4 regions of the Vibrio sabulosilitoris genome follow, and region 2 is predicted to be linked to each of the others. Evidence: predicted binding sites of a transcription regulator. Region 2 holds the regulator's gene; each other region holds the start of a gene.
What was found. The regulator PurR, encoded in region 2, represses purine synthesis genes. The targets are predictions, from matches to a motif close to TNANGNAAACGTTTNCNTNA.
Positions count from the first base shown of each region.

Region 1 (7,331 bases), on a different replicon from region 2:
CTTTAACTTGGCGATTATCAACCTCGAAAGTTCGCAATCTACGAGCTACAAACAACATGGCAAATGGCTCTACTCTTCCCATGTTTGAAAAGTCTACAATCAATTCTTCTACATTATTTGATGAGTCTAGATCTGCGCAAAATTTTAAGACTGCCTTTATAGAGCAACTATTCGGATAATATATTTTTTTTGTACTCATTATCTAAACCTTATCAACTGACTTACGACACTATTGAACCACCTAACGCCCGGTTAAGTGGTGAGTAACGCGCCACCGAACCAAAATTATGCACCCTAATCACACAAGCTAAAGTTGAAGCCAATAGTGCCAAGCGTTACGAATCCACTTGAACCGCTTGTTATGTCTATTTGTCAACGAGCTTACAAAACGCATTTTTCCCTACAGAAAACATTGCCCAAACTAATGCTATGACTGCTCCTATGATAGCCCCAAAGGAAACGCAAATAGCTTTTGAAATCGCAATTGCAGCAGCTGTGGAAATCGCTGCCAGAGCGGCGCCATTAGCCTTAGTCATTCTATTTCTTACCGCAGCGTATGTTTTACTATTTGTACAAAACAAGTCATAAAACTCATTCTTTATACACTGCCACAATTGAGATTTTTTGCTGTTGAAGCATGAGCTTAAAGAGTGATTTTTCTCATTGTAATATACATACATTCCCGATGAGTAAAACGCAGCTTTAGATTTTTTCCCGTGAACATACTTCCTTATCAGCGCGACGCCAACTTCATCTAAATTTTCAAGGTTTTCATCTAGATTTGCTAGCTTCGGGTAATGTAGCAGTATCGACTAACTTTCAACATCCATGTTAGCCCCCAGAACGTATTTTAACTTTGCAATCAACCCTCTCAAACGAGCGGCAACATAAATTAAAGTCAAAGAACTACGAAATTACAATTAGATACTCGACTTAGCTAAGTAAAGCGTCTTCTAAACGTGGGGTACTCGGAGACATAATGCCGCATTAAGGTGTGAGCGACGCTTGGCTATACTTGAGCAAAGCGAAACTGCCAAGCATTGCGAATCACTCTTAAATGCTTTGTATGGATAATAACCACTCCAATCAGGTAAAGTTAGACCCAGGCTTTAGCTGCAACTAAAGCTTTCTATGTAACAGTTCGTTTAAACGCTGGCTCCTCTATCGAGAGACCGATAACAAACATGAACGCTTGTTAGCTTTTGCTCTCCAAAGTGTGCTTTGCTTTGGCGCCAAGTGTAACTTCTTTTATTAATACGTTAATAATATGAGAGTCCCTGACAAAACGCTCTTCAAAGTCACGACTACTAAGCGGAGCTGCCAAAATTTCCTTTGCTTCGTAACTAATACCAAGCCCCCCCAAAGAAATAGCCAGTCGTGGACTCCATAAAGTTCGAGCAAATCGACCTGAAAGTCTACCTTCTGTTTCTTGGAAACCACTTCCAAAAAAAGGTAGTGCAAAACCAAAGATCATTTTCAAAGTTGCATGCTCAGCATTTTTTGATGCATCTAAGAATGCACCAAATGATTGCAACCTTTCATCGAGCTCAGTGGTAAGAAAAGCGCCTGCACCCTTTGACATTAACTCCATTACGACAGAATTGAATTCTACAATTGCTGTTGAAAATTGAGTCAATAACTCGTTTTCATCACTCTTACCCGTATTAATTTGATACTGCCGAAAGGCATATGACACCTTAGCTAACGCTATACTTAACGGCGCATAAACTGATTCAGTATATTCTCTCGCTTTTTCGAGATAGTTATCCTGAAGCTTTTGGTTGTAGTTTTGGTTTAATTCTAAGATTTTCTGCTTCGCGGATAGCGTTTTGTAATAACCACCAATCACAGCGCCTAAGATACCAGCCGTCCCAGCAATTACCGCTGTAATGATTTTTGTATCTGTGAATTCCATATTTATCCTCGAGAAAGCTAACGCTTATTATGCGGTAACCTGCCGCATAATACCCTTGAGCATCGCCACCTAACCCACCAACAAAATCAAACCTACATCAACATAATCCCTACATTTTAGTAGATTATCAAGCGACTCAATCAAACATGCATCTCAATATAATGCATATTGCCAACTATAAATCAGTCAGCGACCTAGACTCCATTCAACCAATGTAACGAGTACAGCCCAATGCGATATCATTCACTTTTTCAGAGAAAAATTGAAGCTTCTATGCATCGTGTCACTATACGAAAAGTACAATCTCCAGTATGATGAGTTAATGTGGCTCTGACTCTCTAGACACCTGCAACATATGAATAAAAGTAGCGCAAACCGCACCTCAGTATTTTGAGTAACGGCACACCCCAAACTCGTTTAATTGAGGCACAAACGCAACCAAAATCAACTAGAAAGCACCTAAAACAAAATGAGTTTGCTTGACTCTGTAAATTACTCAGCTAGCTCCGCTTCTTTTTTAGTTTCGCTAAGTCCTTAGCCAAATTAGCTGAATTGGGCACATTCAGTTCACCAGTCATCACTACTGGCCCGAGTTTGTCATTAGATGTGGTCTTGATTTCCACCCTCATATCGTTCAGCCGTTCATTCATTGAATTTTCAACCTGTTGCCCTTGGTAGTAACGAAGGTAATGCGACCGGATTCGATTCGCACCCTTCAATGAAAAGCCATCTTCTAAACATATTGTCAGGAAATTTATAAACTCGGACTCTTTAGAAGTGCTCGGCTCCCTGCCCCAAGCCTTCCAAAGAGCCGTTAACGAGTCATAACGGTAGAAGTTCTTGCTCTTAGGTGTAGTCACACTGATCGTAGCCTTGTTGGTGTCTAGTTCGAGCTTTGACACATGCACCCCATCTTGATGAGTAACCACATCATTGAGGACCCTAGCTATGTCGCTCAACAAGTTGGGTGACCAGTTCACACAGCTACTCAGCCTTTCGGTGATTTCATGATAAAAACGGGGGTCTTTCACCTCAATCTTGTCAATAGCGCTTTGAGCTTGAACAATTAGCTTGGCGGTGTTCGTAACAAGCTTTAGGTCTAAATGAGCTGGAATGCTAGCAATGATTCCCTCGCATGCCGCAATCTGCTCCTCACAAAGCCCAAGACCTTGTAAATCCCTTTTTTGCCTATCTCGAAACAAATGCACCCATCCGTAACTAAACTAGTGGAATAAGTACTGTAAACAAGTCGGGATGGCTACGCACTCTATTTGAATTAAAATCGGGATCGAGCACTTACAGAAAGTGGGGATTTTTCGGGAAAAACGAATCGGGAAAGTTTAACGAAAGTTGAGGAAAGTTAACGAAAGTTGATTCCAGCGGCACCACAGAGGCACCACAGAAACAACAAAGCCCTGCTAAATCTTTGATTTATCAGGGCTTTATCGGGAATATGGCACGCCCTGCAGGATTCGAACCTGCGACCACATGCTTAGAAGGCACGTGCTCTATCCAACTGAGCTAAGGGCGCGTTACAGGGCAGTAGTATAAGGCGATAAATCAGTAAATCAATGGATTTATTCAACTTTAGGATTCAAGTGCTTACTTTTAAATCACGTTTGCTTTGGTTGCTTAATTTCAGCACAACGCAAACGTTTGCCTGTAGAAGTTAACAATTAGATCTGCCACAATACGCGGCGAAATGTGACCATAATCGAAAGGAATGCCATGTCTGCTCAAAATATTGATGGAAAACTGATTTCTCAAACGGTTCGCTCAGAAGTTGCCGCACGTGTGAAGGCACGTTTGGATGCGGGACTGCGTGCGCCTGGACTGGCGGTTGTATTGGTCGGTGAAGACCCGGCTTCACAAGTTTACGTCGGTAGTAAGCGCCGCGCATGTGAAGAAGTGGGTTTTGTGTCTAAATCTTTTGATCTACCAGTCACGACCAGTGAGCAAGACCTGCTAGCGCTTGTTGAGCAGCTAAATCACGATCCGGAAATCGATGGTATTTTGGTTCAGTTACCGCTTCCAGCTGGCATCGATAGCACTAAGGTGCTTGAGCGCATCACGCCTGAAAAAGACGTAGATGGCTTCCATCCTTATAACATTGGACGACTTGCACAACGTATTCCTAAGCTGCGTTCATGCACGCCAAAAGGCATTATTACCCTACTCGAGCGTTACAACATTGAAACGCGCGGCAAGCATGCTGTGATAGTGGGAGCATCGAACATCGTAGGTCGCCCAATGAGCTTGGAGCTTTTATTGGCCGGCAGCACCACTACCACGTGTCACCGCTTTACTAAAAACCTTGAGCATCACGTGCGCCAAGCCGATATCGTGGTCGTAGCGGTGGGCAAACCCAATTTTATCCCGGGTGATTGGATCAAACCTGGTGCGGTTGTGATCGATGTTGGCATTAACCGCCTTGATGACGGATCACTGGTGGGTGATGTTGAGTATGATGTTGCAAAGCAGCACGCAAGTTTTATCACACCTGTGCCTGGTGGGGTGGGTCCGATGACCGTGGCAAGCTTAATAGAGAATACCATTATTGCTTGTGAGCAGTTCCACACCGAGTAAACGAATATAACTGCTTCAGCCCTCGATTTTGCGGGCTGAAGTTTTTTACTCACTTTGTTGTGCACTAGCGCTGAGAATGGCCTGAGACTAATAACAAATGACACATTCCTGTAGTAGAATGACACGCAAACTAGGTTACAGCGTCAATTAATCGATACTCTCACAATGCTCAAAAATAAACTTCTGGCCACTGGTGCCCTACTCTTTCTTACTGCTTGCTCAAACAGCCAATCGGCACAAATGGGCATGCGCAGCAGTGTGATTTATGCCTACCCACAGAACATGAGCAACATGCAGCTGTGTGAGACGCTCTACTTTGGCCGCCCTACGACGCAAACTAAAGCGGCAATTGGGGCTGAGTTTAACCGCCGCAGATTATCTAAATCGTGGTGCGAAAAGCAATATCGCATGTCTTATCTTGAGCGCCTAGCACGCTCAATTACGGCCCCATCAGAGCCGCAACCTGAGGTTACCCAACCCATTCAATTAAATTAATGGCAAGTGATCACTGCTTGATTATCGACGCGGTGGCGCTCGCTATAGATGCCATCTTCAGCGCGCACCCCGCAAGAGATGATCATGGTGATCTCATCATGATTGTCTAAACTAAGCAGTGACTTCACTCGCTTTGAGTCAAATCCTTCCATTGCACAGGTGTCATAACCCATATCACGCATCGCCAGCATAAACGTCATCGCAGCCAGCGACGTACTCTTGTGCAAGCAGACTCGCAAGTCTTGCTTACTCACCTCACGGACCATGGGTTTTTTACGTCCAATCCACCAGGTAAACGCCTTGCGTATCCAACCACGCACGCCAAACTGATCATTGTTGTACAGGGTTGGGATCAACTTTTCGTAGTATTTGAGTGCCCGCTTAGCGGTTGCATCTTCTCTTCCTGCAAAGGCACGACGAACCTGCTCAGCATTCATCTTGGCCCGCTGTTGCCAGTACTGGGGGGTCACAGTGACAACCACCAGCTCATTAGCCGTTTTAGCGGCGTTTTGGCCCATACAATAGTCAGCCAAGCGTGCCCGCTTTTCACTATCGATCACGCGATGAAAACGCCATAACTGCATATTGCTGCTATTTGGGCTCATGAGTGCCAGCTCTAAGGCATGCTGCACGTCATCGTGATTAAAATCAGCACTGGAGTCGTATTTTCGTACCGAGCGGCGTGTTTGCACTAAATCTATGTAATGTTTACTGATAGCCATCAAAGCCTACTACCTTGGGATTAGAGAGGCACATAGTATACCCAATTAGTCTAAAGTTTGTTGTTTTTCAGCAGCTTCACAGTGGCGCCATATTTTCGATTCATAAATATTTCACAAAATAAATTTCATCTAACATTCATCTGTTTATCGCCTAAGTTTCACACAAGTGTAACTTAAGGTCATTTTTGTGTGCTAGCGCATTTGACGGTCAAAAAACCACCATCTAAGTTTAAGTCTCAGCCCACCAAAACATTCAGGAGATGGTTATGAGACGTGCGAGTTCTGCGTATCGTTTGCAGTTAATTAAAGAAGCCGCTTTAAAAACGCAAGGAGTGCGTCCAAACGATCCGATGGCAAATTATATCCACCACCTGATGGAAGAGAGACCCGATGTGGACAAAGCCGCTGAGAATACCTCCCGCTACAACGGCCTGCACTTTGACGAGCAAGCAGGTGGTTGGGTGAGTGATATGTGGGATGGGAATCAATAAGCTCATCTGATTTTGTTAATACAACGAAACCCTCCAAAAGCGAGGGTTTCGTTGTTTAAGGAGCGAGGTTCGAGGACGCTCCGCTCCGGGTATCGAGGAGTTTCATTGATCTTGGGCATTTCTACGCCACAACTGAACTTAGGTATTTATTGTTTTGGTGCCAAAAACCTATTGGTTCCTCACTACTAACACCACTCACCGCACGCCTCGCATCTCGTAGGGCAACGCCCGTCCTCGAGCCTCGTACCTGTGTTTAATCAAAGAGAGATTGTTGTGGGCTGGTTGGCTCTTCTGGCCTGGATTGGTTAGCACGGTTCTTCATGATTTTGCGCCGATAGCGCTGACGGCAAAGCTGGATGATGTGCTTTTGCTCCTTGGGTGTGAACTCGAGCCACTGGAAACGCTCTTCGCGTTTTCGCATACACCCTTGGCAATAGCCACGCTCGTCGGTAGTGCACACACCGACGCACGGGTTGGGAATGCGAAAAAACTCTAATTGCTCCATGCTCACCATCCTGTTTCGTGTCCTTGGTTTTTCATCATGACAGCGCTTCTAATCCTTCGCAATAATGACAACAAATTTACCCTGTGTTTAGCGCCCATAACGCTAAACTAACAATAAGACACGTTTATTTCATATAATTCAATCTATTACTTGGCAGCAACTCGCGATAAGCGCGAGCTGTAAGCCGTGTGATACTATCACCCCCAATGGAGTTCTGTATTATGAAGATTAGTTCAAAAAACCTACTTGCTGCAATCACGCTACCTATGCTCCTAGCGGCTTGCCAATCTAACGGTGAAACTAAACAAATGACGGCTACTGACTTTCAGCACCACAATTGGGAGCTTGCCCAAATTGACGGCCAAGACATTGAACTGACCGATAATATGAAAGCCCCTCGCTTAGAGATTGGCGAGAATATGACAGCCAATGGTTATGCTGGCTGTAACAACTTTTTCGGTCAGGCTGAGCTTAAAGACAATCAGCTGCGCATTGATAAGATGGGTATGACTATGAAAATGTGTCCCGATGCACAAATGGAAATTGAACAAGCGATGTCACAAACGCTCATGGAGTGGAGCGATGTGACGCTCACCGACACGCAACTTACGCTAACC
Region 1 is NZ_AP029599.1:1,794,149-1,801,479, reverse strand. Features, by position in the region: gene ACZ5R2_RS08555 (hypothetical protein) at 1-199, opposite strand, end outside; gene ACZ5R2_RS08550 (hypothetical protein) at 366-536, opposite strand; gene ACZ5R2_RS08545 (hypothetical protein) at 1,196-1,915, opposite strand; gene ACZ5R2_RS08540 (hypothetical protein) at 2,416-3,117, opposite strand; tRNA gene ACZ5R2_RS08535 (tRNA-Arg) at 3,370-3,446, opposite strand; gene folD (bifunctional methylenetetrahydrofolate dehydrogenase/methenyltetrahydrofolate cyclohydrolase FolD) at 3,644-4,501, shown strand; gene ACZ5R2_RS08525 (hypothetical protein) at 4,667-4,996, shown strand; gene ACZ5R2_RS08520 (nitroreductase family protein) at 4,993-5,718, opposite strand; gene ACZ5R2_RS08515 (hypothetical protein) at 5,985-6,209, shown strand; gene ACZ5R2_RS08510 (DUF1289 domain-containing protein) at 6,463-6,714, opposite strand; gene ACZ5R2_RS08505 (META domain-containing protein) at 6,936-7,331, shown strand, end outside.
Region 1: the regulator PurR is predicted to act here: its motif matches at 3,560-3,579, upstream of folD (bifunctional methylenetetrahydrofolate dehydrogenase/methenyltetrahydrofolate cyclohydrolase FolD).

Region 2 (7,331 bases):
AACTGAACCATTGGCCGCACACCAGCTATTGCGTGCGCAAAACCCAACTTGACGGCGTCGATGTATATTTGATCGACTGTCCTCAGTATTTCGACCGGCCAGAGCTCTATGCAGAGAATAACCATGCTTATCATGACAATGGTGAGCGTTTTAGCTTCTTCTGTGCAGCAAGCCTAGACGTGTTGCCGAAGCTGGATATTCGCCCTGATATCGTGCATGCGAATGATTGGCATACTGGCTTTGTTCCGTTTCTGCTCAAAACGCGTTACCGTGAAGACCCGTTTTTCCACTCAATGAAGAGTGTACTTACGGTGCATAACGCATTGTTTAAAGGGATATTCCACTACCATCAGGTACAGAATATTCCTGAGCTGAACCTATCGGGTATGGAGTTCCTTCAGTATGGTCACGATCAAGTGAGTATGCTGCGTGCGGGAATTGCCTTTGCCGATAAGATCAATGCAGTCAGCCCGAACTATGCTTCTGAGCTACTCACTCCTCTGGGTGCACACGGTATGGTGGATGATTTTGTTCATCGTGCCTCGGATCTGCATGGCATAGTTAATGGTTGTGATTACTCGGAGTGGGAGCCGTCGAAAGACGAGTTTTTGCCGACACCGTACACCAGTGACACGGCCTCTCTACAAAAGGGTAAAGCGGATGCGAAGCACACGCTTCAACAAGAGGTGGGACTGCCGGTTGGCGATAAACCCATGTTTGGTATGGTGTGTCGTCTAAGCCACCAAAAGGGTTTCTCTTACTTGCTGCCAATTATCGAGAAGTTCCTGAACAACGATGTTCAGGTGGTGATCATCGGTACCGGTGAGGCGGAGATTGCCTCTTGGCTGCGCAGCATTGCTCAGAATTATCCAAACAAGTTTGCATTTCTTGAGGCGTACAGTAATCGATTTGCACACCTGATTGAAGCTGGCTCTGATTTCTTCTTGATGCCATCTGAGTTTGAGGCGTGTGGTCTGAATCAGATTTATAGTATGGCCTATGGTACGCTGCCGATTGTGCGTGAAGTGGGCGGTCTGAAAGATACCGTTGTCGATTATGATCTGCATCCAGAGCAGGCGACAGGCTTTAGCTTTAATCAGCCAACGCCTGAAGCACTGTTAGTTACGATGCAGCGTGCGTTGTTGTTTATGCTGCAAGACTCAGAGGGCTTTGTAAAGGTTCAACAAAGAGCCATGTCTCAAGACTTTAGTTGGCAAGAGTCTGCCCATCAGTACATCAAGATGTACCAGTTGGCACTCAAGCACTAAGCTGAAAATTGGCGTTAATATAAAGGGCTGAATCTTGATTCAGCCCTTGCTGTATCTACGGTTGAGCAATTCCCAGTTACAAATATTGATAGAGCGTTTGTTAGGGTTTTATGCTAGGATTTTGTGTGAGTTCGTTATTGGTAATACAGAAACATGTCAAACAGTTTGCTTTTTCACAAGACATTCAAGCACCCAACTAGCAAGGAGTGGGTGGTTTTTGTCCATGGAGCTGGCGGCAGCTCGTCAATTTGGTTTAAGCAGATAAAATCATATCGCGAGCATTTCAACTTGCTTTTGGTCGACTTGCGCGGTCATGGTAAGTCCAATCAGTTCATTAAAGATATCATCACCAACCACTACACCTTTAAAGACGTTACCAAGGATGTTCTGAAAGTGCTCGATCACCTGAGTATTTCATCGGCGCACTTTGTCGGTATGTCACTAGGGACGATTATTGTCCGTAATGTGGCTGAACTAGAGGCACCACGTGTGCGCAGCATGGTGCTAGGAGGCGCTGTAACCCGCCTAAACGCCCGTTCACAGGTGTTGGTTAAGCTGGGTGACATGAGCAAGAACTTCCTGCCTTACATGTGGTTATACGGCTTATTTGCCTATATCGTCATGCCGCAGCGCAGTCAGCGTGAGTCACGACATATGTTTGTGCGTGAAGCCAAGAAGCTGTGCCAAAAAGAGTTCAAGCGTTGGTTTAAACTTGCCACGGACGTTAATCCACTGATGCGTTATTTTCGTGATAGAGAATTACCGATCCCGACCCTGTACTTAATGGGCGAGCGTGACTACATGTTCATCAAGCCTGTGCGAGAGATGGTGTCGCTCCATGCCCAGAGTGAGCTGCTTGAAATCGAGAATTGTGGTCATGTGTGTAACGTTGAGCGTCCGGAAGAGTTTAACGCGCACTCAATCTCATTTATTAAGCGTCACTCACCGGCGTAATCCAGCACCTCTCTCTCGACTAATGTGGTGCCGGTGCTCCGCATTGCCAACAAGCACCAAACTGTCCCTCATTGTGTTCCTGACACTCACTGCATTGCCATCCAGAGAGACTGGCTTGCTGTTGAAATAGATAGCGCTCAATCAAGCGCTCGGCGGCGATTCTATCGTCGGCATTATACAGCCAAACATGAGGAAAGGTCTCTTCGTTAAACGGTAGTTCCCCTTGCAAGCCAAACAAACCATCGCCGCGCACCTCACAGCGGATCTGGTGTTGCTGGAGCATCTGCGCGACGATATGAGCTTCGGGTGGGTGTTTAGCAAAATAAATCTTCATTGCTGTCCTTATTTTGTTGCAGCGACATTACGTCTACGCTCGACAAAGTTCATTACCCACTTCATCAGCACCGGGAACAATCCGAGTAGCGCAAATGAGATCAGCACTGAAGGTGACACAATACCACCTAACGAGTCTATTTGTGCCAGTTGAGTACCGGCGTTTAGATAGACCGCTGTGCCGGGCAGCATACCAATTTGGCTAAAGAGGTAGAAACGACCGATAGACAAAGGTGTCAGACCCATCAGCAAGTTGATTAAGAAGAAGGGAAATACTGGGATTAAGCGTAACGATAGCAAGTACAGCGCACCGTCTTTCTCGATACCTTTGTTGATGGTACCTAGTTTGTCACCAAACTTACCCTGTACCCAGTCACGCAGCAAAAAGCGGCTGCTAAGAAACGCAAGCGTTGCACCGATACTGCTAGCAAAAGACACTAAGACTAAACTGGTCCAAAAACCAAACAGTGCTGCACCGAGTAGGGTAACCACTGCAGCGCCAGGTACCGAAAAGGCAGTAATACCGACATAAGCGAAAAAGTAAATTGCCGCTGCAGTGACAAAGTTAGCGTCGATAATGCTGCGCAGTGCCGCTTGTTGCTCTTTGGCGTTCTCGAGCGTCAGATACTGACCAAATTGTGTCGCTAGTGTTACAATGATAGCCACCAAAACCACACCCAAAATCACTTTTGTATTAAAAAACTTTTTCATCACTCTAATCCCTGTTTTAGCTGCAGTATACCGTAATTGGACTGACTATACAGACAGGATAGGAGAGAAATTTCTTTCACCAAAAAAAAAGGCAACAGGCTGTCGTTCTACGAGGTTCGAGTACGGGCTAGCGAGGGCTCTAGAGCACGTAGGAACACCTCAATTGGCCCCCAAAGCTAATGAAGTCTATTCACAGTTAGAGTTTAGAGATACGCGAAAATCAAAAAAGCCAGCTGATCGCTGGCTAAAATTTAGGTAAAGAATAGCAGGTTATATCAACGATTAGCAAAGCTGGTTAGCTAAATCATCACGTTGCTGCTGAGGGATCACCGACCAGTGGGTGCCTCTGAGTGCTCCTTCTAGAGAGTAGAGCAGCTCAAGGTTAACCGGTACAGTGTGGGTTTCCTGAATCGCGCGATAAGCGTTAACAGAGCCCGCTTCCTCGAGCTCAGAAACACTACCTATCCCTGCTTTTTTGAGCATTCTTTCCGTCGCAAGGCGCAGATTAGGTAAATCTTTAAGGCGCTGCGGCTTGGCGGTTTCTTGCTTAATTTTATCTTTTTTTGCGGCATCGAGAGCCACTGTTGCCATCTCAAGCAGACGCTGGGGATTCTCTAGGCAATCCTCAGCAAGTTGAAAATACTTAGTAACAACAGGAAAGCCCTTCTTCTCATAAACATAAGGTTCGAGGCCTTTGGCGGTAATTTCGGCATCTAATTCACTGCATTTGCGAATGTGCAAACGATTGCTAACGATGAGTGCAAACATTGCATCATCGACAAAAACGCCGAATCCGCCGAACATTGATCGCGATTTTACGCTCCCTAGTTGCTCAAATAAACGCATTGAGTCTTTTAAAATTGGTCTATCCATGGTTTTGTAAATCTCGGTAGTGAAACAACAGCCACCTAAATTCAGGCCCGAGAATTTAGCAAAAACGACGCGACACTTACATGAAGCAGGTAAATGAAGGGTCTTTTCACCGTCGGCAACCCCGCTACCTTTCTTCAAAAACGAGAGTTTTCACCCAAGTAATTGAAGGGTAAGGCCGGAGGCTTTGCGTCCCACCCTTTCAGATGGTTTGCCCTGTGCGTGGCATACGCCAAAATCATAATAAAAAGCTGGGCTGATATCACACATTTACTAACCGTAACGTGATATTAGTCCCAAAAAAGACTGGTCAATTCTTTTCAATTACACACTAACCGTGTAGGCATTTGATTTTGCTTCAAAAATTAATCTAAATTATTGATATCTTTGACGGTTAGTCGCTCTACGACCTCTGGGTGCATCTCAAAAACTCGCTTTTCATGCTCCTTGTTTTTGATTCTTTCTAACAGGATCTCAAAGGCATTTTTACCCACACGTCGTTTCGGTTGGTGTACGGTGGTCAGTGGTGGAGAGAAGTACTCGGCCAGCTCGATATTGTCATAACCGATCACAGACATATCTTCAGGGATACGAATACCGTTTTCCTGCAAGCGACTCATAAGACCAAGTGCCATGGTGTCATTAAAACAGAATACCGCGGTCGGCTTTTCATCCATTGCAGCGATCTTGTCCGCGGCAAGGACGGCAGTGTCACACTCAAAGTTGCCCTCAAGGATCCAATCCTCAACCACATTGAGGTTCGCCTCATCCATCGCGCGGCGAAAGCCGCTAATACGCTCCATACACGCAGCCTTTTCAAAGTGGCCGCTAAGGCAAGCAATCTTTTGGTGGCCCTTATCAATTAGAAACTTGGTCGCAAGGTAACCGCCCTCTTCAGAGTTATCAATGATTTTGTCAGCTTGAGAGGTTTCAGGGCCCCAGTCCATGATTACTTTTGGAATGTTAGGGTGGCTATCGAGCATCTCGTTGAGCTCTTCAGTCAAGTCTGAACACATGACCAGAATGCCATCGACACGTTTTTCGGCCAGCATACGAATATAATCGCGCTGTTTCTCGTAAATACCACCGGTGTTACACAAAATTAGGGTGTAGCCCTGACGGTAACAGTAACTCTCGACACCATCAATGACCTCAGAGAAAAACAGGTTAGTGGACTGAGTGACGAGCATGCCGATGGTACGGGTTGAATTACACTTCAAACTACGCGCCACCGCACTAGGAGCGTAATTAAGCTCCTTCACCGCTTGGTTTACTTTTTCTTGGGTAGCCTCAGCAACGAATCGGGTCTTATTGATAACGTGCGATACCGTTGTGGTAGAGACACCAGCAAGACGTGCGACATCTTTAATAGTGGCCATTGGTGTGTTCCTTAATAGTACTTATGGTTACCGCACAGATCTCAAGCGTTCGAACGTATCATGGTGAGGGAAATGCGGTATTCGCTAAGGGGTAAACAAAAAAACCGCTTTTACGAAAGCGGCTAAAAATATCCGAACATTTTAGACTGCTATCGTTTGCGGTGCAAACTTAATCGCCAATTGGGCTAACTTTCCTCGCCCAATAAGTAAAGACAGTCCAGCTTGAGAAAGGCGAGCAGTAACTCACTTACTGCAGCATAGAACCCAAACTGGTCGCGTTTTTTACATAAGGCGCAAAATTGAGGTACCCAAGTGAGCAGGTATTGGCGGATAAATTGTTCTTGCTCAGCAAAAGCCTGTTCAAGGTGGCGCTCCTGCTCGAGTTCATTCGAGCGAATGATGAGGTTGCCAAGAAAATCGAGCTCGACACCGAGGTGATCTGGGGGCTCATTCAAACCTTGGGAGACTTGAATATTATGCTCAGCGAGAAGTTGCTTCATTTTCAGGGCTGGTTGGCCATTGAGCATATGTTCAGGATCCAGATATACCGAGGCATAAGGTAAGGCCCCTTCTTTATCAGACTTAAGGAACAAGTCGCAAAAATCAGCGGCGAGTTCCAATTGAGCGTCTTCCCTGTCTTGCAGGCGATTGAGCGTATCAATAAAGTTTGCCACGGGTTGCTTTAACTGTGGGTTCTCCTCCAAGCCACTCAGAAATGCGCGAATTTCTGGACTTTGGTACTGGGCAAGATCTTTGTCGTCCAGCTCTCGACTGAACAGGCTTGAGAGCCACCAGTAGATCTCTGCTCGCTTATCATTAAACGCTTTCACTTCTTCAATCACGACCAACCCCACATCTCGTTCACTATGTTGATAAGTATAACTAATTTCTAAATAGTGGCATGGAGCAATAATGAGAGTAATAGACAAGCATTTCTAGGAGACCTGACGTAATCGATTGTTAGTATGAATAAAAATGCCGCCCGATGAGAGGGCGGCATTTTTGCTGTTTACTGACTTACTTGTTGAAGACACCAAACTGCTTAGCAGCGTAGGCGACCCGCTCTTTGGGTTTAGGGTATTCCGCTGGGAGCTCAAGGTTTTCAATATGCTTCAGTCGCGGAAGCAAGCCACTGCCGTTGGCAATTTGGATCGCTAATCCTGGACGAGCATTCAACTCCAGCACCATTGGCCCTTCTTCTTTATCCAGAACCATATCAGTACCCATATAACCAAGCCCAGTCATCTCCCAGGCACTCGCGGCAAGTTCAAGCAGACGCTCCCAGTGTGGGACTTGCAGTTGACTGAGCTCTTGGCCAGTGTCTGGGTGGTGCTCAACCGGTTGGTCAAACTGTACTGCGCGGACGGCGCGCCCTGTGGCGATATCAATACCAATCCCGACGGCGCCTTGGTGCAAGTTTGCTTTGCCATCTGAAGCAGTGGTTGAGCAGCGCATCATGGCCATGACAGGGTAGCCTTTGAACACGATGATCCGAACATCAGGCACTCCCTCTACGCTGTAGCCTTCAAAGCAGTCATCAAACTTAATCAAGTTTTCGACCACGGCCACGTCGTTTTTACCACCGAGCGAGAACAGGCCAGCAAGTGTGTTGCTGATATGACGTTCAACGTCCTCTTCGTTGATGGTTGAGCCAGAGGGCTTGGTGTAGACGCCATCTTGGTGGGAAATCACCACCAAGATACCCTTACCACCACTACCTTGAGCCGGTTTGATCACAAAGCCCGGCCAATCTTTGACCATCTTGTGAATTCGTTTCACATCCGCCTGGGTAGAGATGGTGCCAATCAGTTTTGGC
Region 2 is NZ_AP029600.1:1,469,864-1,477,194, reverse strand. Features, by position in the region: gene glgA (glycogen synthase GlgA) at 1-1,268, shown strand, start outside; gene ACZ5R2_RS22075 (alpha/beta fold hydrolase) at 1,422-2,222, shown strand; gene ACZ5R2_RS22070 (putative signal transducing protein) at 2,242-2,556, opposite strand; gene ACZ5R2_RS22065 (TVP38/TMEM64 family protein) at 2,565-3,266, opposite strand; gene ACZ5R2_RS22060 (TfoX/Sxy family DNA transformation protein) at 3,549-4,139, opposite strand; cyclic di-GMP riboswitch class I at 4,251-4,362, opposite strand; gene purR (HTH-type transcriptional repressor PurR) at 4,502-5,515, opposite strand; gene torD (molecular chaperone TorD) at 5,701-6,354, opposite strand; gene ACZ5R2_RS22045 (alpha-L-glutamate ligase-like protein) at 6,533-7,331, opposite strand, start outside.

Region 3 (7,331 bases), on a different replicon from region 2:
CTAGCAATAGCGACAGAAAATGGCACAGTGAGAATAAGACCGATACTACCCGCGAGGGCATGGATCATAGCGAGAGAGATCGCTGGGATATTCATAAACTGCATACTTGGCATCTGAAACCCCCAAACCATCATGATAGTAGTAAGGCTACTACCTACGAACGCCAAAACTAACGTATTCGTCATTGTTCCCAAAATATCACGACCAATTCGAATTGTTGCCCAAAGACGCTCGCGTTCACTTTGCTCTGGACTTGCTTCTCTTAGCTCGTGATAAGACGAGACCATTGAAATAGCAACATCCATGACAGCACCCAATGCTGAGATCATGATCGCAACGAAAAGCAGCCAGCGTATCTGGATTTGTGCCCCGCCACCCAAATAGAGCAAATCCTCCCCTTTCTCAAGATATAGACCATTAAGCTGAGCCATCTCACCGAAGAATTGAGCGGATATACCGGCAGCAACAACACCAGCAAGCGTCCCCAACATAGCAGCGAGTGATTTTCGATTCCAACCCACACAAAGCAGAAAGTTGACGATAATCTTGATAGACATCAAACCAAGCGTGACCGGCACAGGGTTGAGCCCGGCAAAAATGGCGGGAATCAGTACCCCAATTAACAAGGCGCCAGTGAAGTACAGTGACACGACAGAGTTAAAGCCTTGGAAACCGGCGAGACCGATGATCAGTGCAATAATTATCCCTAGCATCCAATATACCGCGTCGGCACGATCATGGTTAAAAGGCCAATAGATCATACCGCTCGCGCGCTCACGTAATAGGAGGATAAACTGATCTCCTGCTATGACATGGACATTGTGCAGGCGGCTGAGGCTATTCTCAACATCCACTTGTTCACCCGCTTGTTCACCTTCAAGAATGGTTACTCTCAATCTTTGGCGACCAGTTACCACACTTGGGACCATAGGGTCAGCATAGGTTTCTTCAATAAGCACCTCATCAACAACGGCCTTGACGAACGTTTGTGGGTTATAGGTTGAGGGTCTAAAGCTATCACTGATAATCGGCGACAGGTAAAGAATTAGCGTTGCAATGGCAATAATTGCACAAGGAAAAAGGTATCGATTCAATCTCATGGTCGAAAAATGTGGCTAGGAACTAGGGGGGCACATGATAACGATCACGAATAATAGTGCAATACCTAACCGATTTTTGAGATTTACATTTTTGTTGCAAAGTTTATGTGAGACGAGTCTGGTTTGGTTGGATAAAATGGTCGAGAATAGAGCTGCTAATTTAAAGCTACTGAATTTTGGAGAAAAATAAGCCTCATCGAAATGAGGCTTTAGGCGAAAAAAGGGTTAGCACTTAGTCTCGAGCAGTACTTTTAGCTTTATATTTTCGCACTTGTTTATGGCGAGAGTTTTTACTCACTGGCTTATTACCACGGCGCTTGCTCGATGAACGCTGGCCATCCGCATGCTCACCTTTATTCGGTGTTTTCTCACCCGCTGGCTTTGGTTTTTTCGGTTTCTTGGGCTTTTTAGCCTTGATAGGGCGGGTATCAAGCTTGCTTTCTGGTACGACGTTGACGGCTTTGTACTCGGGGTGCTCTTTTCTTGGTAGTAATTTCTGGATTAGACGCTCGATAGCAAACAGCTCAGCGCTATCATCGTTACACACCAGTGAAACCGCTTCGCCAACCGCGCCAGCACGGCCGGTGCGGCCGATACGATGCACGTAGTCTGCTGCGACGTGTGGCAGGTCGTAATTCACCACAAAGGGTAAGTGGGAGATGTCGATGCCGCGCGCAGCAATATCAGTCGCTACCAAGGTTTGGATTTCACCGTTTTTGAAGCCCTCCAGCGCTCGAGTTCGCGCACCTTGGCTTTTGTTACCATGGATTGCTGCCGAGGTGATGCCTTGTTTTTCCAGGTGGAAGCTCAGGCGGTTTGCGCCATGCTTTGTTTTAGTAAAAACAAGCACTTGATTCCAGCTATTCTCTTTAATCAAGCTTACCAGAAGCGGCGCTTTTTTACGTTTATCTGTGGTGTAAATTGACTGAGTCACGGTTTCTGCGGTGGTATTGCGCGGTGTCACCGAGATTTCGACCGGATTGTTGACGAGGCCTTTTGCTAGATCACGGATCTCATCAGAGAAGGTGGCAGAAAACAGTAAGTTTTGACGGTTTTTCGGCAGCAGGGCCAAAATTTTCTTAATATCGCGAATAAAGCCCATATCCAACATGCGATCCGCTTCATCAAGGACCAGTACCTCGAGCTGATCGAACTTAACCGCATTTTGCTGATACAGGTCCATCAAGCGCCCTGGCGTCGCAACCAAGACATCCACCCCTTTACGCATCGCCATCATTTGTGGGTTGATTTTTACGCCCCCAAAGACAACGGTTGAACTCAGATTAGTATAGCGGCTGTACTTATCTGCATTGTCCTGTACCTGTGCTGCCAGCTCACGGGTAGGGGTGAGTACTAGCGCTCGCACCTGATTACTGCGCACGCGCGGTCCGCTTGCAAGCCTTTCAAGGATCGGTAGAACAAAGCCCGCGGTTTTGCCCGTGCCGGTTTGCGCAGCAGCCATCACATCCTTGCCTTCAATAACAGCAGGAATGGCTTGAGCCTGAATTGGTGATGGCTCTGTGTAGCCTTGCTCATCAACTGCTTTGAGTAAGGGTGCGGATAATCCGAGAGAAGAAAAGCTCATATAAGGTGCTCTTAATAGGATAGGGCAGAGTCATTAAGCATACTCTACGATAATAAAGGCTGCGTATTGTGAAGATAGTCGACTGATTATGCAAATCTAACTGATGAATTTAGAAAGAAAAATAGCCAGCGTTACGGCTGGCTATATTCGATAGGGGGTTGTATTAGTGCTTACTGAGCAATCAAACCGTACTCTTTATCAAGCACATCGATGATTTCTTGTTTAGGGTTTGCACTTAGCACGATAGGCTGCCCGGTAATCTTCTCAGCAATGCCAGTGTATGTCTCTGAGATCGCCATCAAAGCATCAACTGGCAGCTGATTATCACGAGCCAGTGCCTCACGCTCAGGCATACGCTCTTTATTCAGTAGAATATCTGGGTCTGGGAAATGGTTAAGTAAGAACTGACGGAAGCCTTCTTTCGAGTTCTCAACGATATTGCCCTTTTGGTACTCCTTGGTATCCCAGATGCGTGATGAATCAGGGGTGCCAACTTCGTCCATATAAATCAGCTTCTCAACACCTTGAGAATCAGTGACATAACCAAACTCAAATTTAGTATCAACGAAGGTTTGCTCGACTTTCTCAAGTGCATCGCTGATCACGCCAAAGCCTTCTTTAAGCAGCTTTTCATACAGCGCGATGTCGTCCGCTTTAGAGAAATTGAAAGCCGCAAAATTGTCGACGATGTTGTCGCGCGTGATATTGACGTCATCCGCTTCAGGTACGCCAGGGATGCCTTTCAGAATACCCTTAGTTGAAGGAGTCATTAGTAGTTCAGGCAGCTTCTTATCTTTTTCTAGACCTTCTGGCAGCTCAATACCACAGAATTCTCGCTCACCTTTAGCGTATGAACGCCACATTGAACCGGTGATGTATTGGCGACAGATTGCCTCTATCATCACAGGCTTGGCTTTTTGTACAATCCACACAAATGGGTGAGGGATATCAAGGATATGGCTATCCGCTAGACCATTGTCTTTAAACAGTTTAAACCAGTGATTTGAGATCGCGTTTAGCGCTGCGCCTTTACCAGGAACACCCTTTAGGCCACCTTCTGCATGCCAGATGCAATCGAAGGCGGAGATACGATCGCTGATCACCATGATCGCCAGTGGTGCATCTTCTGCAACGTCGTATCCTTTTTCCTTAATTAGGCGACGGCTGTCGGCTTCGGTTAGCCAATAAACAGAACGCACCTTGCCACTGTGGACCGGTTTATCAGTGCGAATGGGAAGATCATCATTAACGGCTAGAACTTGATCAGCAAGGCTCATCTAGGGCATTCCTATCGTGATTTATTTCGCTCAAACGAAATAAGATGGTTAATCTGATACCCCAAATTCTTGATTGGGATAGTTACAACGCGGGAATAATACCAGAACCAAAATGATGTTCCAGAGAAAAAGCAAACGTTTGCCTTTTTCTCAACCATTCTTCTCCTAAACCAACCTTTCCTAAACCAATATTATTGCTGTCTGACTCATTTAATGGATAAAAAGTACGTCAATCATCACTCCTTTAGTGCACAGTTTCACCAATTACGGAGTAGCTACTTATGTCACTAAGAAAAACCAGCTGACAATGTGCGTCTTGAGCTAGATGGATCAGGCAGTTTTTCTCGACTTGGCTAAAGTGTCCTGAGCAGACAATAGCGCTCGCATTACCAGACTGAAGTGCTCTTGTGACGACTTCGAGCTCTGAATAGCGACACGAGTTCTTAAGCTGCATGACTTTATCAACATCTACGGCATGATGAAGGCACTCGCCATAGGTCGGGCGAGGGCATTGTGCGGTAAAGAATATCCACTGGTTAGATTGAGAGGCAGGAGACAGTCGAGCAAAAACAGGCTCAGGGATGTCACGTAGCGATTGGCGAGGTTCAGCGGTGTTTGAGTGATGCTGTGGTGCTTCCAAGTGATACATAATACTGTCTCCATATACATGCTGTATGAGTATACAGTAGTACTGTTTGCATAAGAGATCAACCCCTAATACCCAAGCAGTTTCAAGATTCAGTTTCTCGTCGACATTTTTGCCGTGCTTGCCTCGCGTTCGTTGACTCGAAATACAGACGCTGAAACGAAAAAACGCCCGAAAATCGGACGTTTTTAGTTGGTTTTGTTAGGCGTGGGATTCGGTTCTTGTCAGCGAGCACGTAGAAACTGAGACTGCCTAGCCGCGAGCCTGTTCTCTTAGCTGGCTTTTTTAAGTAGGCGCTCACGGTATGCTTGTTCACCTTGGTTGAAAAGCTGCACATCCAAGCGAGCAAGTTCCATGCACTCTTCACAGGAGTGGTGGTGTTTGCCATCCAAGTAGTTAAGCTGCTGTAATCGGCGACGTTGTTTACACCAATCGCAGGTGCCATAAGTCGTGGACATAAAAGTCTCCTTTTGAGGTTGAGCTGAGCGGCTTGCATAGAGCCGCTCTTTGTTGGTTCGAGTATGGCACTAACACGATTGAGTTTAGCGACAACTATGTGAACAAAATGTTAAATTTCAAATGTTGACACCAGTATAGAATAATCAGCGACTTAACAAGGAAAATATCAGCCTTATGTGCACGCTTGTGCATAATTAAGACGCAGTTGCATAATGGAGTGGGGCACACCTTGGTGTGCCGGTCACGCAGAGAACACTATTTCTCGAGCATTTTAGGCGCTTGGGCACCATTGATTGGGCGGTTGACGGAGACTGTGCGACCTTTTTTTAGCCCTTTCTCGTAGTCAGCAGTAATATTTTTCATTGCTTCCTTGAGTTGCTTTTTGAAAGTTTCACGGTCAATGTTTTGAAACTCTTTATCGATGTAGTCATTGATCTTGTTTGCTGACTCTTCATCAGGCGTGATCACTGGGAGTTTTTCAAGAGCGCCCTCGACCCAACCAGAGACAAAGCTATTTACGCGACGAGTGACTTCTTGGCTTGAGGTGCCGCTTCCGGAGAAACCATTACGAAACTGCCCAGTCTGCTCGTTCATCTCTCGGTAGATGATATCAAACGCAAAGGCCGCAAAAATCGCACGATCGGCCTCACCAATAAACTCGACTTTTTTAAGGCCTTTATGGTTGAGTAGCACCGCCTCAACACCAAACTTGGTATTGATGCCACGAATGATGCGCAGCAGCGTCGAGCTGACGTTGGCCGGCAGCAAGTGAGAAGATAAGGTCTTACCCAGCTTGATAAACTCGATATCATCCTTGTCCAGACCATACTTCAACATCAAACGGTGAGCCATTTTGATCGCATTGGCTGCTTCATTGACGTTAGCAGAATTGCCCAGCTCTAAACACTTTGCAATTTTCTTTAAGGCTTTTTGTTTACTCATGGAGACTTTACAACAGACAAAAATGAAAGCCGCTAGTCTACCTTTTTTTGTCATTAAACGGAAATATTGCCAGCAAAAACCTCGATTGCTATGGTAGTTGCTTGGCAGATATTCCGAATAAACTTCTGATAATTAGCTTATATTCCAAGTTCATCTAGAAGGTCAGCAGATTCTTCACGAACGTTGGACGCTACAGGCATTTCAACCGAAGATTCACTCTGCGCTTGCTCGATGATGGCGTCGGGGCAGATCTCGTCGTCGGCCTCAAACTCCTCCATCTGGATAAATTCGGTTTTATCCATTGCTAGCTCAAGATAGAAGATGTTGTTCTCCTCAGTAGAGAAGGTCACTCGACGAACTTGCGGGCGGTCTAGATTGGTATCGACAGAGAGGATGACTTGCTTATTGATGGCCAACATTTTCGGTTGGTTTTGGGTGATATTGGTGCGCAGTTCATTGCGAATTTTAACCGTAAAATCGCCCACCAGTTGGTTCATCAGCTCACCAAGCACGTCGCCGACATCGTCGGAAGTATGCAATACCGCCAGATCATCTGCTGGCATACCCATGTTGATCATATATTTGCGGTATAGTTCAAGTGCCGCTTGAGAGGTAAAGTTGATCACGACTAAGCCGGAAAAACCACCATCAAACAAGACAAAACAGCCCAGATCGGGTTTAAGCGCCGTTTTATGGATTTTTTGCACCATTGCGGAATAAGAAACATCGGATGATGTGGCAGAGGTAAAGACTTGAGAGACCGATTGGCAGAGTTTGAGGAGGATATCTTCAGTAGTTATAACTTTGTTTTTTCGCATTTTTCCGCTCATGTTCTACGGCGATGATTGCCGTTTTTATCCATTTTTCGTCGAGTTGACGTACATATTAATGACAAGATGCATTTTGGCATCGTAATAGTGTTTTGAACACCTTTTTAAATGTTGTAAAGTGACGGAAATCAACATTTAAATACACATGGAAGCTTGGACCGACGTGTGTCCAAGGAGCAGGAAGCCTATGTTACCCAGACTGGATACCCAAATTGATATCGACCCGTTCGTGATGTCGTTTCTCGAACAACTACAACAGCATGGTTTTAGTGGTGATATCGAATCCCACTACTCTAGCCGCCTTGCAGTCGCCACCGACAATAGTGTATATCAGCAACTCCCGCAGGCCGTGCTGTTCCCACGCACGACGACGGATGTCGCGCTGATCGGCAAGCTAGGTAGTCAACCTGAGTTCGAACGCGTGACTTTCTCCCCTCGAGGCGGAGGCACGGGTACCAATGGTCAGGCATTGACTAAGGGCGTGGTAGTGGA
Region 3 is NZ_AP029599.1:1,741,496-1,748,826, forward strand. Features, by position in the region: gene ACZ5R2_RS08255 (YibE/F family protein) at 1-1,094, opposite strand, end outside; gene ACZ5R2_RS08260 (DEAD/DEAH box helicase) at 1,333-2,685, opposite strand; gene ACZ5R2_RS08265 (phosphoribosylaminoimidazolesuccinocarboxamide synthase) at 2,856-3,962, opposite strand; gene ACZ5R2_RS08270 (hypothetical protein) at 4,207-4,611, opposite strand; gene ACZ5R2_RS08275 (hypothetical protein) at 4,881-5,066, opposite strand; gene ACZ5R2_RS08280 (DUF2786 domain-containing protein) at 5,323-6,009, opposite strand; gene ACZ5R2_RS08285 (DUF3334 family protein) at 6,147-6,827, opposite strand; gene ydiJ (D-2-hydroxyglutarate dehydrogenase YdiJ) at 7,027-7,331, shown strand, end outside.
Region 3: the regulator PurR is predicted to act here: its motif matches at 4,090-4,109, upstream of ACZ5R2_RS08265 (phosphoribosylaminoimidazolesuccinocarboxamide synthase).

Region 4 (7,331 bases), on a different replicon from region 2:
TCCGATGTAATGCGTAAACTGGTTATCTTGGCGCGCGAATCAGGACTGCATATCGAGCCCGAGCGCGTTAAGGTAGAGTCTCTGGTGCCAGAGGCGCTCAGCAGCATGAGTTTGGATGATTTCTTTGATAATGGCACTATCCTTAGCGATGCCCTAGCAGAGCGCCTAGAGAAGGCTCAGCGCGAAGACAAGGTATTGAGATACGTTGCGCGTCTCGAGAAAAATGGCACCGCAACGGTCGGCGTAGAGGCACTTAACCGCGAACATGCCCTGGCTAACCTCCTGCCTTGCGACAACATCTTTGCGATTGAGAGTAAGTGGTATAAAGATAATCCACTGGTGATCCGCGGCCCAGGTGCAGGTCGAGAAGTCACGGCCGGAGCGCTGCAATCGGATATTAATCTGCTTGCCAGCCGACTGTGATCTAGCGTAAAACAAACAAAGGGGCTGGCTTAGCAGCCCCTCATCGATATCCCCACTCCGTCAGTCATTGTATTTCTTCTCATCTGACGCAGAAATTTCACACCAATCCCATTGACATTAATCCACTTTCATTACATTCTGTAGCCATATAGACGTCTATACGTCGATTGAAGGATTCAGATTTCGGTGCCGTTTCACCACAGGGAGAATGTTATGGGCTACACACACGCAAGCCATATCGATGCGCTTAACCAAAATATCGCTGAGTTATCAGATGAGAACATCAATGTTTCGTTTGAATTTTTTCCACCGAGCAGCGAGAAAATGGAGCAGACATTGTGGGATTCGGTTCATCGCCTAAAAACACTTAAGCCGAAGTTTGTCTCGGTGACCTACGGTGCCAACTCGGGTGAGCGCGACCGCACTCATTCGATCATCAAAGAGATCAAATCGGCAACCGGCCTGATTGCCGCGCCTCACCTGACCTGCATTGACGCCTCACGTGAAGAGCTGATCCAGATTGCGGATGACTACTGGCACAACGGTATCGAGAGCATCGTCGCGCTACGTGGAGATATTCCAGCGGGGGGTGGTAAGCCGGATATGTACGCTTCCGATCTGGTTGAGCTCCTTAAGTCTCGCCACGACTTTGATATCTCGGTCGCCGCTTTCCCTGAAGTTCACCCAGAAGCAAAGAGTGCTCAAGCGGACCTACTCAACCTAAAACGCAAAGTGGATGCGGGGGCGAATCGCGCTATCACCCAGTTCTTCTTTGATGTCGAAAGCTACTTACGTTTTCGTGACCGCTGCGTAGCAGCAGGGATTGATGTCGAGATCGTACCGGGCATCTTGCCGGTATCGAACTTTAAGCAGGCCTCGCGCTTTGCTGCGCAAAACAGCGTTAAGGTACCAAACTGGATGGCAAAACAGTTCGAGGGGCTGGATGATGACATCACGACCCGTCAGTTAGTCGGTGCTAGCCAAGCCATCGATATGGTGCGTATCTTAAGCCGTGAGGGCGTGAAAGATTTCCACTTCTACACCCTCAATCGTGCAGAAATGACCTACGCCCTGTGTCACACCCTAGGCGTGCGTCCAAAGGTGGTTTAATCACAAAGCAGTAGATAGCAAAAGAGCTGACCTTGGTCAGCTCTTTCTAATTCTGGCGTCGATTACTCAACTTCGTCCATTTTACCTAGCAGACCGCGAATGCGCTCTTGCCAAGCTTGATGTTCTTGTTGCATCTGCTGAACCTTTACTTCCAAGGCTTCACGGCCTGAACGGAGATCTGTCGCTTCAGTTTCTAGTTGTGATTTTTCTTGTTTCAGCTCTTCTACTTCCATCTGCAGAAGAGTGATAGTGTCAACTGCGGTTTGGATCTTTGCTTCCAACTGCTCTAATACTTCAAAAGACATCATCGCCTACCTTTATTATCCGTTTGAATGAAGGTTTTCTTCACTGTATGCCCCATTCTACCTAGCCATTTGTGCAGAAACACCTGCTATCTTAAGAAATTGTGCCATCTGCCTGAGATTTAACCACCTCTGACTTTCTCCTGTCAATAAGCGCTGATTTGATCTGCGTTAAGCAAAAAAGCAAACGTTTACGCCCGACTATGCTAGAATCTGCGCGTCCAATTTCTTTCCCCTAAAATATTGTTTGGAGTCATCATGAAACGCGATTTAGCAATGGCCTTTTCACGTGTTACGGAAGGTGCTGCCCTAGCAGGTTACAAATGGCTAGGACGTGGCGATAAAAACGCTGCGGACGGCGCTGCGGTTGAAGTCATGCGCGCCCTTCTAAATAAAACCGAGATCAGCGGTGAGATCGTGATCGGCGAAGGTGAGATTGATGATGCTCCAATGCTGTACATTGGTGAAAATGTCGGTATCGGTGGTGATGCTGTCGATATCGCGGTTGACCCTATTGAGGGGACTCGCATGACGGCAATGGGTCAGTCAAACGCACTGGCTGTACTTGCCGCTGGCGAGAAAGGCAGCTTCCTGAAAGCACCAGACATGTATATGGAAAAGCTGGTTGTTGGCCCTGGCGCTAAAGGTTGCATCGACCTCAATAAGCCTCTGAAAGAGAACCTAGAGAATGTTGCTCAAGCGCTCGGTAAGTCAGTTGATACCCTCGTTGTCGTTACCCTAGCTAAGCCTCGTCACGATGCTGTCATTGCAGAGATGCAAGCAATGGGTGTACGCGTATTCGCTGTGCCAGATGGTGACGTAGCGGCTTCTATCCTAACTTGTATGCCAGACAGCGAAGTTGACCTTATGTACTGTATCGGTGGCGCGCCTGAAGGCGTGGTTTCTGCAGCCGTTATCCGTGCCCTAGACGGTGACATGCACGGTCGCCTACTGCCGCGTCACGATGTAAAAGGTGACAGCGAAGAAAACCGCATCTATGGCGCAGCTGAGCTACGTCGCTGTGAAGAGATGGGTGTTGAGGCGCACAAAGTGCTGCGTATGGAAGATATGGCGCGCAGTGATAACGTTGTATTTGCCGCAACCGGTATCACCAAGGGTGACCTGCTTGAGGGCATCACTCGCCAGGGTAATATCGCCACAACTGAGACCCTATTGATCCGTGGTCGCTGTCGCACGATTCGTCGCATCAAGTCGACGCACTACCTAGAGCGTAAAGACCCTGAGGTTCGTGATATCATCTTATAATTCATAAGATTCTAAGAAAGCGAGGTACATGTACCTCGCTTTTTTTGTGTCCATTTCCGGCGTTACCCACAGCGACGTTTTACGGATTACTGCTGAGATCATCGAGTAGGGTGAGGCGTTACCGCCTCATCCCTCTCACAGAACCGCACGTACGGACCTCGTATACGGCTCATGCACATTTCCATTCAGCATATTCGCTGAACACATACCCTGTTCTAACATGATCAAGGTTGACCAGACCAAGGTCGTTGAACCATTGGTTTGGCATCGCAAGACTCGCTAAAGGGCTTAACGAGTTTCTCCAGTTCGTCATATTGATAAACTTAAACGGCGGACTATAGCCTAACTGTTTTAGCCTACGGTGTAGCCGTGTCGGTTTCTTCCACAGTCTTAACTGGATACTTCTCAGCCTTCGTCTTACCCAACCTGCTATACGCCTGAACTCCTTGCTACTATTGGCTATCCTGAAGTACTGGCTAAAACCCCTCAGCACTAGATTGAGATCTGATATCACCTGACTCACTGGTTTTCCACCACTGCGCTTGGTCATCTGCTTTAGCTTCTCTTTCAGCGCTGACAGTTTCTTCGTTTGAATACGGGTATATCGACTCCCGATTTCTACACCAAGGAACTTCACTCCCTCATCGCTATGCGCTATGTGGGATTTGCTCTGATTGACGCTAAGCTTCAGATCGCTTTCCAGTATTTTACTCGCCTGACATAACGCATTCTCTGCTCCCTTTCGACTACGATAGAAGATCAGTATGTCATCTGCATAGCGAACGATACGGTGACCTCGTCTGCGCATCTCTTGGTCGAATGCATCCAGATAGATGTTCGCTATCAAGGGACTTATCACCCCTCCCTGCGGACTGCCTATTTCTGTCTGCTGCCTATAGCCATCTATCATCACACCACTTTTTAGCATCTGATCGATCAGTGCCAGCACGCTGCTATCTGTGACACGCTTTCGGATGCTCTTTAAGATCAGCTCGTGGTCAAGCTTGTCAAAGCACTTTGATAAGTCCATGTCTACCACATGCTGTAGGCCGTATCGGCGTATAAGCATCGTGGCAACTTCGTTTTGGCCGATATCCAAAGCTTGATGGATGGAACCGCTCTTCGAAGATGGGGGTGAGGATATCGTTCAAGGCTTGTTGAACGACTCTATCCCGGACTGTCGGGATACCAAGGAGTCTTACTCCTCCTCCGTCTTTGGGGATCTCTACCCGTCTGACTGGCTGAGGGCAATACTGCTTGGTTTTAAGCTCCAGAAGAAGTAAGTCGAGGTTATCACTCAGATTTGAGGCGAAGTCACTCAGGCTCTGCTTATCTATTCCAGCCGCGCCTTTTGCTTTCTTCACTTTGATAAATCCTTTGTACAGGCGACGTTTACTTAATAAGTGCCCATACAAACTGTAATAAACTCTCAAAGTCTCATCTCTTCCTTCGGTTTGTGCGCTGTGTGGGGGCGCGATATTTCTTCTTCGTGTCGGTTTATTTCACTTCACTCTTTAGCCTTCTAGCTCAAGGGCAATCTACTAAAGTTCATCAAAGCTACTCCCATGTACGGTTTCTCATTTCAGTCGATTATTTCCATAACTGACCAAGCTGGAATACCCCGATAGCGAACCGGTTTGGGTACCACTAAAAAAAAAAACATCTGCTCATCACAGACTTAAAATGTACTTCATCCCTTCGCAGCGCTGGATTGCTTTTGGCAACCTGCACTCCATCAGACATATTGCTGATGATCTGCTTGGTTTTGTCCTCCACACCATTACTGGCTTTCATCGGCCAAGCTTTACTCACTACTACGGATTCATCTGCCACCTCACACCAACGCTGAGCTTGGCTTTCACCTTGATTCAGCGCTTCCGGCATTTGCCCGGATGTGGTGCCAGGCTTCCCCAGTTACTGCACTGGCTCCCTGTTAACAATGCCACCCTCAAGCACAGCTTAGGTCTGACTGAGTATTGGGCTTCGCGCTATTTTGCACGCTTACCCACCTAGGCTGCCGAAACAGGGGGGACGCCTAGTCTTCACTTACGTTGTGTACTGTTAACTTCCTATCGCTTCCTTCAGACCCTGCCGTTGGCCAGCAACGCCCTTGCGATTCGGATTATCTTCCCCTCAGTCGGGGTGACTCAGGTTTCTTTCAACCTGACGGGTTTGCCAGCTTCGCTGGGCAAACAAAAAAGGGTCCTCACAGAGGACCCTTTTTAGTTTAATCGGCTGGCTTACATCAAAGACCCCGAAACCCCCACTAATCGCTACATCCCTCTCCAATAGAGACATTCAAGCCGCCAAGCGTGCTACATGTCGTTTTACATAACCAATTTTGAAGAGGAATTTACATATGGCTACATCAAACAAACACCTTAAGAAACACCATGACACTTGGGTTTACTCTCGTCGAGTTCCTAAAATGCTGAAGCACCTATATCCAGAGCAACGCTAAACATGATGTTAAGCACTTGGCTGAAACAGCTCAAACGATTGCTGATCGGGTTGATATAGAATGGCTGAGTCACTTATACTTAGACCAAATAGCCCCGAAAGGGGCTTTTTATCGATCTAATGAGTCACAATATTTGAATACAAAGGCTCAAGTAGGTTTATAAGCTTATCTCGTATTTCCATAGATGAAGACGTAGCTTTGCGCACTGCTGACTCATATGCTTTCCGATCTTTAAATGGACAGCTGGTGGCAATCAAATCAAGTACGGGAGTCTGCCTTAGTGGATAGCGAGAAGTTATTAGCGCTAAGTCTTTTTTTTCTAACGCTTCATTAAATATTGCTTGCTCACTTGATAGGAAGGTTTGAACTTCTTCGACCCCAAACTCAATGTTACTCGACAATCCATTCATAATTGTCTTCCAATCAGGACTCTTTCGAGTCAGAGCATTTCGGACTCTTCTTTGGACTAACATAGCACACATGCGCTTGACTGTAGGTTCATCTAACTTATTAATAACTTTAGTTATAATCTCATCATATACCTTATCAGCTTTTATATCATGAATAGCCGAGGCACATTCGAGTACCGCCTTTATGATATCGGGATGGTAATACAATGATTCTACCGAGTATTGGGAAAGAGCGAAGATATTGGAAGCTTGCAATTCTGCAACCTCTTCCTCTCCTCTATTATCTCGATCTACAATTCCATACGCTTCCATCCAATGTAGTGCTTGAGCATTATTTAGACCACGAACAACTCTTTCTATCTCTGTACACGAACCTAGTGCATGAATGCTAAAGTCAGGAAACAATCGGTGATAAAGCTGTATATCCATACTTGCTTGGTTTCCTTCAACAAACAAAATCCTGTTTCTTGAACCAAGAACAACCTCAGACAACTGCGGATCAAGATCTTGAATACCCTCTATAAAATCTACTGTCCATTGTCTTTTGGAGGGGTTAAAGTCTCTTACGAGGATTGCATTAGAATCTTCAGTGTCCAATGGCAAATGAAGGTCATGAGTTGCAATTACAAATGCACAATCAGAACGGTAAGATAAAAGAGTCTGAAGCAAAGGTGCCGAGATAGAGCGATGCAAATGGCGTTCTGGTTCATCTAGCAATATAAGAGAGTCTTGAGGACTTAATAAAACATCAGCAATCAATAAAAGAGCGTTTCGTTCACCGTCTGATAGCATAGAGATACCATAAGAAGGCATTCCGCTTCTTTGTGCACACACCTGCTCTTTCTCACCGATACTGATTTCTAAGTCAAAATTCGATAGTTTGAGTATTGTGTTCATTTTCTCTAGTAATGAACCATCTTCTGACAAGCTCTTAAGCTGCTCCTTATCATCCCTTCGAAATGCTGCTGCCAGTGTCCGTGCTGCATGGTTCTCAGCAGAAACGATATCAAAAATAGTGCCTAGAGCTTTATTAGATGCATTGCTATCTTTGTATCTGGCTTCTTCTCGGGTTTCTCGACTATTCCAATTTGCTTCTTGTTGCTTTTTCTGTGCTGCAGTCATATTCACATAGTCAGACTCCAACCACACCTGACGCTGAGCACTAATTCGTTTAGCGTTTCTGTTATGTGCTTTGAAGTTATGTAAGAGCGTTGATTTCCCTGAACCATTGGCTCCGAGTAAAAAAGTAAGACTACCGCTGCTAACTTCAAAATTACTTACCTCATTATTAGGTCTGCAAGGTATAGGTAATGAAAATGATGCCATCTGGTAGTCCTTATTCTTAACTAGTTGATGTTA
Region 4 is NZ_AP029599.1:362,587-369,917, forward strand. Features, by position in the region: gene ACZ5R2_RS01820 (bifunctional aspartate kinase/homoserine dehydrogenase II) at 1-423, shown strand, start outside; gene metF (methylenetetrahydrofolate reductase) at 637-1,533, shown strand; gene zapB (cell division protein ZapB) at 1,596-1,838, opposite strand; gene glpX (class II fructose-bisphosphatase) at 2,094-3,101, shown strand; partial or broken gene ltrA (group II intron reverse transcriptase/maturase) at 3,271-4,534, opposite strand; gene ACZ5R2_RS01845 (hypothetical protein) at 4,785-5,114, shown strand; gene ACZ5R2_RS01850 (AAA family ATPase) at 5,679-7,298, opposite strand.
Region 4: the regulator PurR is predicted to act here: its motif matches at 2,015-2,034, upstream of glpX (class II fructose-bisphosphatase).